DNA from 2 places in the Streptomyces sp. NPDC107546 genome. Region 2 is predicted to be linked to the other one. Evidence: riboswitches for the same ligand, from Rfam matches in the RefSeq annotation. Region 2 holds a riboswitch; the other holds the start of a gene.

Region 1 (4,825 bases), on a different contig from region 2:
GGGCCTGGTCGGCGTCGTACGGGGTGACGTAGCCGACGTCCGCCTGGCGGGCCACCAGCCGGTAGGGGACGGTCTGGTGGGCGAGAGCGGTGACGATCGGCTGGCCCTGCGGCGGTCGGGGCGTGATGGACGGTCCCTTGACGCTGAAGAATCTGCCCTCGAAGTCGATGTAGTGCAGCTTGTCCCGGTCGATGAAGCGGCCGGTGGCGACGTCCCGGATCTCGGCGTCGTCCTCCCAGCTGTCCCACAGGCGCCGGACGACCTCGACGTAGTCGGCGGTCTCGTCGAACAGGTCGGTCACGACGCCCTGGGCGCCGGGGCTGTCGTAGGCGTCGATCCTCGGGATCGTGCGGCGGCCGAAGTGCGCGGCCTCGTTCGGACGCGCGGTGATCTGTACGCGCAGGCCCGCACGGCCCGTGCTGACGTAGTCCAGAGTGGCGATCGCCTTGGAGATATGGAACGGCTCCGTGTGGGTGGCCACCACGGTCGGCACCAGCCCTATGTGCCGGGTCAGTGGCGCGACACGGGAGGCGATGAGCACGGCGTCCAGGCGTCCGCGGACCTGGTCGGTGCGCTCGTCCGGGTCGAGGAAGTGGGAGGACTGGGGTCCGAGCCCGTCCTCGATGGTCACGAAGTCGAGCAGACCGCCTTCGGCCTCGGTGATCAGGTCGGTCCAGTATCCGGCCGTGAACAGGTCCCGGGGCCGGGCCACGGGCTCGCGCCAGGAGGCGGGATGCCAGCCGGTGCCGTCCAGGGCGACGGCAAGGTGCAAGGGGGAAGGGGAAGTCGAGGACACGAGTGGGTGCCTTCCTGAAGTCCGTACGAGATGGCCGGCCGACGCGAGCGCGCGCGGCGGAGGGCGGGCGCGGCTAGATGGGGGGTACCCCGGCCGAGGGCTGGGGACGGTCAGGAGCAACAGAGCGCGCCGGCCACGCGCAGCAGATCGATGTGGGCCCGGGAGTGCAGAAGCGGACGGCGGGACGGGTTCAGGACGCGAGCGTGCACGGTACGGGTCACGTCCTGCACCTCCGTCCGTACGGCCGTCGTGGCGCGCAGCTCGTCGTCGACGACAACAGCCCCGCTCCGCCGTCTGTTCCGCACTCCGGGAATCCCTTCGGTCAGGAGTTGTCGAGCGGCAGCCCGGGCGGGTTGACCTCGGACTTGGCGACGGCCTCGTTGGAGAGGTTCCAGGCGGCGAGCCACCTGGCGTACTGGCCGTTCTTGATCAGGTGGTTGACGGCGTCGGCCAGCGGCTTCGCGAGCCCATTGAGGCCGGTGAGCGGTGGAGGTGTGGGCGTGGGCGTGGGCGTGGGGGGAGGCTGTGGGGAGGAACGCGGAACCGGCGGGTTCAGAGCACCTTGCTCAGGAAGTCCCGGGTCCGCTCGTGCTTGGGGTTGTCCAGGACATCGGCGGGCGGCCCCTGTTCGACGATCCGGCCGTCGTCCATGAAGATCACCCGGTCGGCGCATTCGCGGGCGAAGCCGATCTCATGGGTGACGATGACCAGCGTCGTGCCGCCGCCGGCCAGGTCCTTGATCACGGCCAGCACCTCGCCGACGAGCTCGGGGTCGAGGGCGGAGGTGGGTTCGTCGAAGAGGATGACGCCGGGCCGCAGGGCGAGCGCGCGGGCGATGGCGACGCGCTGCTGCTGGCCGCCGGACAGCTGCCGCGGGTAGGCGCCGGTCCTGTCGGCGAGTCCGACCCGGCCGAGCAGGTCGAGGGCGAGGTCCCGGGCCTCCTGCTTGGTCAGCTTGCCGGTCGCCACCGGCGCCGCTGTCACGTTCTCCAGCACGGTCAGGTGCGGGAAGAGGTTGAAGTTCTGGAAGACGAACCCGATGCGGCTGCGCTGGCCCAGGATGACCCGCTCGCTCAGCTCCTTGAGATGGGCTCCGTGCCGGCGCACGCCGATGGGTTCGCCGCCGACGCTGACATAGCCGCGGTCGGGCTTCTCCAGGTGGTTGATCACCCGCAGCAGGGTGGACTTGCCGGAGCCGGACGGGCCGAGGATCACGGTCACCTCGCCCGGCCGCACGGTCAACTCCACGCCTTGCAACACCTGGTGGGCGCCGAACGCCTTGTGCACGTCGTGCACCTGGATGGCGGCGGGGCGGGTCTGAAGCGTGTCGGTGGTCATACGGCGGCCTCCCTGCGCGCACGGGCCCGCAGCTCGGCGAGACCGGTGCGGAGCTTCTGCAACGGGGTCGGCAGCAGTGCGCGGGTGGCACCGCGGGCGTAGTACCGCTCGACGTAGAACTGGACGACGGACACGAGGCTCGTCAGGATCAGGTACCAGACGGTGACGACCAGCAGCAGCGGCACGATGTCGCCGGGGTAGGTGCTGCCCATGGTCTGCGCGGAGCCGAACAGGTCGAGCAGCGACACATAGAACACCAGTGAGGTGCTCTTGATCAGGCCGATCAGCTGGTTGACGTAGTTCGGGGTGATGGACCTGAGGGCCTGCGGAAAAACGATCCGCCTGAACTGGTGGCCCTTCGGCAGGCCGAGCGCGGCGGCCGCCTCGTGCTGGCCCTGGTCGACCGAGAGGATGCCGCCACGGACCACCTCCGCCGCGTACGCCGCCTCGTTCAGGCTCAGTCCGACGACGGCGACGACCATGTCGGTGGCGAGCTTGGACTCGTCGAAGCTGAAGAAGGCCGGGCCGAAGGGCACGCCGACGCTCAGCGTCTTGTACAGGGCGCTGAAGTTGTAGAGGAAGATCAGCACCACGATCAGCGGTATGGAGCGCAGCGCCCACACGTACGTCCAGCTGACCGCGCGCAGGACCGGGCTCTTCGAGAGCCGGGCCAGTGCGAGCACGATTCCGCCGAGCAGGCCCAACACAGCACTGAGCGCGGTGACTTCGAGCGTGATGAGCAGCCCGTCGAGGAGGGTGGGACGCAGGAACCAGTAGGCGAAGCGGTTCCACTGGTAGAACGGGTTGGACACCAGGCCGTGGACGAACTGGGCCACGAGGACCAGCACGATCGCCGTGGCGATCCAGCGGCCCGGCCGCCGCAGGGGCAGTACCCGCTGGATCGCGGGGGGCTTGACCGCGGTGTATTCGTCGGGCGGCGCCGGGGCGAGGGACACGGCAGCTCCGGGGGGTTCACTCATGACAGGCTCCAGCGGAGTCGGACGCCCCGGGCGGCTCGCCACGGCACCGCCCGGCGGCGCGGGCCGCGGCGTGACGAGGCTGGTGAAGCGTGAGTGCACCGGGGGTGGGACGGAACGAGGGCACACCGCGGCGGCGGTGCGCGTCAGGGATTCAGAAGGCCGTCAGCCGCGACAGCGGGCAGAGCCCGGGGTGGTACACAGCGCGCTGTTGACGCGGAGCAGGTCGACGGAACGGTTGGCGCACAGCAGGACGCAGCCACGCAGCCGCACTGCGGCTGTCCTGGAGGCTGCGTACATCACTGTCTCCGTCGTTTTCCGGCCCGGGGGGCCACGCGCTTACCGAAACGTCATCCGGTCGGGTCGTCACCTGGGGCACCCCACCGCGGTGCGAGGGTTGCCGGTCAGCCAGCCAGGGCTTGTCGCTGACGCTCATGACCTTTGTGGCCGTAAGTCAATACAGGCGCCGCAAGCGATGTCAACGTCCGTCCACCAGGTGATACTTACCCAGCGGCGCCGTTCTCCCTCTCAACTCGTCCCGCTGCACGCGCCGTTGGGGACGTGCGAGGCCCAGTCCAGGATCTGCACCGCGGCGCCCGCGGCTTCCAGTCCCCGACAGTGCGCGTGATGCCGCCGGGCGATACCGGCGTGGTCGAGGTGCGGACCGAAGGCCGGGTGGGCGGCCAGTCGGCGGGCGTACGCCCACAGGTGCGGGTGGTCGGCGATGCGGTGCACCGCGGCGGCGTCCAGGTGCCAGCGGTGCACGGTGTCGAGCTGCACCAGACTGACCCACAACTCCACGTCCGCTGCGGTGAGCCGGTCACCGAGCAGGTACTCCTGACGGGCGAGCCGTCCCTCCAGTGACCGCAGGGTGCACAACAGCGAGGTGAGCGCGGCCTCCCGTTCCTCCGTGTCGGCGTCGACGCGTCCGGCGCGCTGGGCGGCCGCGTCGATGCCCTGCTCGCACAGCCGCTGGACGCCCTCGATCTCGGCGTTCGCCCCCTGCGGATACAGCGCGGGGCGGTCCGTGCCGAAGTGCCGCGCCAGGTCGCGCATGATGTCCGGGGCGTGGGTGCTGACGATCCGGCCCGACCAGTCGTCGCTGAGCACCGGTGCCAGGGCGGCTCCGGGGTAGCGGTGGGCACTGGCCTCGTACAGCGGACGCAGCGCGGAGTACTCGCCGCCGGGTCCGTCGGGCACCGCGGGCAGCAGCGTGACGGGACAGACGTCGTCGAGGCCGAGCAGGCTGTGCGTGATGGCTATCCGCAGACAGTGCGGACACGCCAGGGACAGGTGGAGACGGTAGCGGCGCGGCACGGCGTAGTGGCCGCTGCGCGCGTCGCAGCCGATCCGGCCACGGAAGGCGGGGACCGGCTGTGCGGACGGGAGTGCGGTCAGGGCATGGGCGGACATGTCTCTCCCGGGGTTCTGGGACGCGAGGGTGCGGGGGCGGTGGCCCGCGGGCAGGCGGCGCTCCCCGGCGCGGGATGGCGGGGGCGCGGGATGGCGGGGGCGCGGGGTGGCGCGGCGTGGCTCCGCCGGTCTCAGCGCCGGCGGCTGCTCGCGCTGCAGACGCGCAGCAGATCGATGTGACGGCGGGAGGTCAGCAGGAGGGACTGCCGGCGCGTGCGACGAACACGGCTGATGACCGGCCTCAGGCGCCCCATGTTTCCCTACCTGTCCACTAGGAAATCTCCTTGGAGTGTCGATCCGG
Region 2 (4,825 bases):
GGTCGTCGCCGCCGTACAGCGTGAGGTCCTGCCGTACGACCGCAACTACCTGCGGCACGCGGACCGTCTCGAGCCGGCTCTGCGGTCGCTGCACGGGACGTGGTCCGCGATCCGCGAAGGGCTGGGGGCGAGCGGTGAGGAGCTCTTCCGGGCCAGGGAAGCGGCCGCGATGGTGGCTCACGGCCGCTGGATGTACCACGCGGCACTGCAGCGCACCGAATCGCGCGGTATGCGCAAGCGGGCCGACAAGCCGACGCAGGATCCGGCCCAGCACTATCGGCTGCTCACCGGTGGGCTCGACGAGGTCTGGAGCACTCCCGAGCCGGCGTCGCGGGCACTGGTCACGATCGGAGGCCGAGCCGCATGATCGAGATCGTCGAGCCGGACCGCTGCATCGCCTGCGACCGGTGCATCGAGGTGTGCCCGACGCGCGTCTTCGACCGCGGCGCCGACGGCGTTCCGGTGATCGCGCGACAGGACAGCTGCCAGACCTGCTTCCAGTGCGAGGCGTACTGCCCGACCGACGCGCTGTTCGTCGCCCCGCTGGTGACCGCGGTCGCTCCGGGCTCGCGCTTCCGTGATGTGACACAGCTCGAGGAATCCGGTCTGCTCGGCGGATACCGGCGTGAACTCGGCTGGGGCAGGGGAAGGACGCTCGGTGCCCGCACCGCGGTCGGACCGGAGTATCCGGACTGACCGGCCTGAGCCGGCGCAGGTTCAACACCCAGACTCCTCACTCGGCCGAGGACGCTGGACACCGACCTCGAAGGTTGACTTGTCGCACGCCACTCTGACGATCCGCAAAAGTGGGCAAAGGTCGCAGGTTCAAATCCTGTGGTCACGACGGTGCGAAGGGTCCTCGCGGGCGAGAGCCGGCGGGGCCCTTTTGTGTGAGCCTTCAGCAGTGAGCACGCTGCTCGTCGGCACGTCACCCACGCCGACTCGTCCGACGCCGGATACACCGCGCACCACGCGATGTCCTCGGGCGCCCCGACCCGGCCGAGGACATCGGTGCGAGTTCCATCACAGGAGACCGTCGCCTCCCGACGGTTGCTATGGGAAACCTGTGCCCTGCGCTCCGCCGCCGATGTCGAGTTGTGGGTCGCCCTGGTCCAGCTCGACACCGTGCACCGCGATCACCTGGATGCCGCAGCCGTCCAGCGCGTCGCCGACCATCCCACGCTGTGGGCCCACGGCTGCCGCCTGGCCGTTCACCCGGCCCTCGGCGGCCACCTCGACCTCGACGGCATCGAACGCCGCCACAGCGCCCACTGCCGGGGCCTGGAGGACTCCGGAGCGGCCATCCGTATCCTGGACTGGACGGCCTACGCCGCCCTCTGGCCGTTCCATCTGGTGGACCGCCGTTGACATATGTTCGGGCCGTTGTCTTAATTACGGCTCAGAACGGTCATGAGTGTCAGCGTCAAGCCCTGGCTTGCTGACCGGCAACCCTCGCGCCGCGGTGGGGTGCCCCAGGTGACGACCCGACCGATGAAGTTTCGGTAAGCGCGAGGCCCCCAGGGCCGGAAGAGTGACGGTGACGCCATGCACGCAGCTCCCAGGACGGCGACGCGCCGCCCGCAGGGCTGCGTACGGCCGTATGCGAACCTGCTCGTCGCCGACCGTGCCGTCGATCTGCTCCGCGTGAACAGCGCACTGTGTACCGCACCGGGCCGTGCCCGCTGTCGGGGCTGACACCTCCCCGCAGTCCCCGCACTTCCTGACGAACACCGCGCCCGCGGTGTGCCGTTGCCCTCCCCGCCCGGTACCTCGCCGTCGTGTGCGCCGCCGCATGCCGCCGTGCTTCCGGGATGTTCCCACCCAGCCGGAGCCCACCATGAGTGAACCCCCTGGAGCCACCGTCATCCTCGCCGAGGCGCCGACCGCCGACGAACCGTCAAAGCCCCTCAGCGCACAGCGAGTTCTGCCGCTGCGGCGCCCCGGACGCTGGATCGCCACCGCGGTCGTACTGGTCCTGGTCGCCCAGTTCGTGCACGGACTGGTCACCAACTCCTTCTACCAGTGGGACCGCTGGAGTTACTGGTTCCTGCGCCCCACCATCCTCGACGGCCTCGTGATCACCCTCGAAGTCACCGCCTACAGTGCGGTGCTAGGTCTTGTCGGCGGCATCGTGCTCGCACTGGGCCGGCTCTCGAAAAGCCCGGTGCTGCGCGCGATCAGCTGGACCTACGTCTGGGCGCTGCGCTCGATCCCGCTCATCGTGGTGCTGATCTTCCTCTACAACTTCAGCGCCCTGTACAAGACGTTGAGCGTCGGCATCCCCTTCGGCCCGGCCTTCTTCTCCTTCGACGAGTCGAGACTCGCCACCGACATGGTCGTCGCGGTCGTCGGCCTCAGCCTCAACGAGGCGGCCTACGCGGCCGAGGTGGTCCGCGGCGGGATCCTCTCCGTCGACCAGGGCCAGCACGAGGCGGCCGCGGCGCTGGGCCTGCCGAAGGGCTACCAGTTCCGCAGGATCGTCTTCCCGCAGGCGCTGCGCTCGATCATCCCGAACTACGTCAACCAGCTCATCGGCCTGATCAAGGGCACCTCGCTGGTCTTCTACGTCTCCCTGCTCGACCTGTTCGGCTCCGCGCAGACCATGGGTTCCACCTACCCCGGCGACATCGTGCCGCTGCTGCTGGTCGTCACCGTCTGGTACCTGATCCTGACCAGCGTCGTCTCCGTCGTCCAGTTCTACGTCGAGCGGTACTACGCCCGCGGTGCCACCCGCAGCCTGCCGCCGACGCCGCTGCAGAAGCTCCGCACCGGGCTCACCGACCTGCGGGCCCGTATCCGCCGGGAGGCCGCCGTATGACCGCCGACACCATCGAGGCCCTGGCGGACGTCGAGGCCGCCACCGTCGTGGTCCACGACGTGCACAAGTGGTACGGCACCCACCGGGTGCTGAACGGCGTCGACCTGACGGTCCGGCCCGGCGAGATCACCGTGATCCTCGGCCCGTCCGGTTCCGGCAAGTCCACGCTGCTGCGGGTCATCAACCACCTGGAGAAGCCCGAGATCGGCTACGTCAGCGTCAACGGCGAGCCGATCGGTGTGAAGCGGCACGGCGACCGCCTCAAAGAGCTGAGCGAGCGGGCCATCCTCACCCAGCGCAGCCGGATCGGCTTCGTCTTCCAGAACTTCAACCTGTTCCCGCACCTGACCGTGCTGGACAACGTCGCTGCCGCGCCCGTCGCCACCGGGAAGCTCGGCAAGCCCGAGGCCCAGAAACTCGCCCGCGAACTCCTCGACCGGGTCGGCCTCGCCGACAAGACCGCCGCCTACCCGCGCCAGCTCTCCGGCGGCCAGCAGCAGCGCGTCGCCATCGCCCGAGCCCTCGCCCTGCGCCCCGGAGTCATCCTCTTCGACGAGCCCACCTCCGCCCTCGACCCCGAGCTCGTCGGTGAGGTCCTCGCCGTCATCAAGGACCTGGCGACCAGCGGCACCACCCTCATCATCGTCACCCACGAGATCGGCTTCGCCCGCGAGATCGCCGACCGGGTCGTCTTCATCGACGGCGGCAAGATCGTCGAGCAGGGCCCGCCCTCCGAGATCCTCGACAACCCCCGGCACGAGCGGACCAGGGACTTCCTCAGCAAGGTCCTCTGACCCTCCGCACCCCCAGACCTCCCCCCACGCCACCCTCATCACCTTCAGCGACAAGGAACGGCCATGCCCACCCAGTTCACCCGACGCAGCCTGATACGCGGCATCACCGCGGCGACCGCCGTCGCCTCCCTGGCCACCGGGCTCGCCGCCTGCGGTGGCAACAGCGACGCGGCCACCGCCACCGACAGCGCCAAGTCCGGCGAGGTCGTCATCGGACGTGTCTCCAACGGCGCCGCCACCCAGACCACCATCAAGGTCTCCGAGGTCAAGTCCATCAGCGCCGAACTGCCCGCCGCCGTCAAGAAGAGCGGCAAGCTGGAGATCGGCATCGGTGCCCTGCCCGCCGGGTTCCCGCCGCTGGCGTACGTCGGCAACGACCAGAAGACCCTCACCGGCTCTGAGCCCGACCTCGGCCGCCTGGTCGCCGCGGTGTTCGGTCTCAAGCCCGAGGTGAAGAACTCCACGTGGGAGAACCTGTTCGTCGGCATCGACAGCGGCAAGGTCGACGTGGCCTTCTCCAACGTCACCGACACCGAGGAGCGCAAGAAGAAGTACGAGTTCGCCTCCTACCGGCAGGACAACCTCGCCTTCATCGTGCCGAAGAAGAGCACCTGGAACTTCGACGGCAACTACGAGAACCTCGCCGGCAAGACGATCGCCGTCGCCTCCGGCACCAACCAGGAGAAGATCCTCCTCGAGTGGAAGGACAAGCTGGCCAAGGAGGGCAAGAAGCTCACCGTCAAGTACTTCCAGGACAGCACCAGCACCTACCTGGCCCTGAACAGCGGCAAGGTAGACGCCTCCTTCGGCCCCAACCCCGGTTTCGCCTACCACAACCGTCAGGTGGCCAACACGCCCAACGCCACCCGCACCGCGGGCACCTACTCCGGCGCGGGCGCGAACCTGCAGGGCCTGATCGCGGCAACGGCGAAGAAGGACAGCGGCCTGGCCAAGCCGCTCGCCGACGCCATCAACTACCTGATCAAGCACGGTCAGTACGCCGAGTGGCTCAAGGCGTACAACCTCTCCAACGAGGCCGTCGCCAAGTCCGAGGTCAACCCGCCGGGCCTGCCGCTCGACAACTCCTGACCACCGTGCGCCGGGGACTCCACCGTCGCCCCGCGATGGAGTCCCCGCGCGCTGGACACCCCGAGCCGCACCCCGGAGACCGCCACACCATGTCCGTCACCACCCTCGACACCAGTTCCTCGCA

The links. Region 2 has a riboswitch for S-adenosylmethionine ahead of ACZ7L1_RS32065 (amino acid ABC transporter permease). Riboswitches for the same ligand answer to the same signal wherever they lie in the genome.
Region 1: linked by a shared signal. The riboswitch ahead of ACZ7L1_RS12980 (amino acid ABC transporter permease) and the one ahead of ACZ7L1_RS32065 (amino acid ABC transporter permease) in region 2 are both predicted to bind S-adenosylmethionine.

Annotation. Positions count from the first base shown of each region.
Region 1 covers NZ_JBVKBA010000007.1:174,849-179,673, reverse strand. The annotation lists gene ACZ7L1_RS13000 (LLM class flavin-dependent oxidoreductase) at 1-796, opposite strand, end outside; gene ACZ7L1_RS12995 (putative leader peptide) at 907-1,101, opposite strand; partial or broken gene ACZ7L1_RS12990 (ABC transporter substrate-binding protein) at 1,119-1,268, opposite strand; gene ACZ7L1_RS12985 (amino acid ABC transporter ATP-binding protein) at 1,349-2,134, opposite strand; gene ACZ7L1_RS12980 (amino acid ABC transporter permease) at 2,131-3,114, opposite strand; SAM riboswitch class IV at 3,442-3,551, opposite strand; gene ACZ7L1_RS12975 (glutathione S-transferase C-terminal domain-containing protein) at 3,640-4,524, opposite strand.
Region 2 covers NZ_JBVKBA010000032.1:52,987-57,811, forward strand. The annotation lists gene ACZ7L1_RS32050 (FAD-dependent oxidoreductase) at 1-367, shown strand, start outside; gene ACZ7L1_RS32055 (4Fe-4S binding protein) at 364-696, shown strand; partial or broken gene ACZ7L1_RS32060 (glutathione S-transferase family protein) at 1,078-1,368, shown strand; SAM riboswitch class IV at 1,407-1,515, shown strand; gene ACZ7L1_RS32065 (amino acid ABC transporter permease) at 1,838-2,818, shown strand; gene ACZ7L1_RS32070 (amino acid ABC transporter ATP-binding protein) at 2,815-3,612, shown strand; gene ACZ7L1_RS32075 (transporter substrate-binding domain-containing protein) at 3,676-4,701, shown strand; gene ACZ7L1_RS32080 (GNAT family N-acetyltransferase) at 4,791-4,825, shown strand, end outside.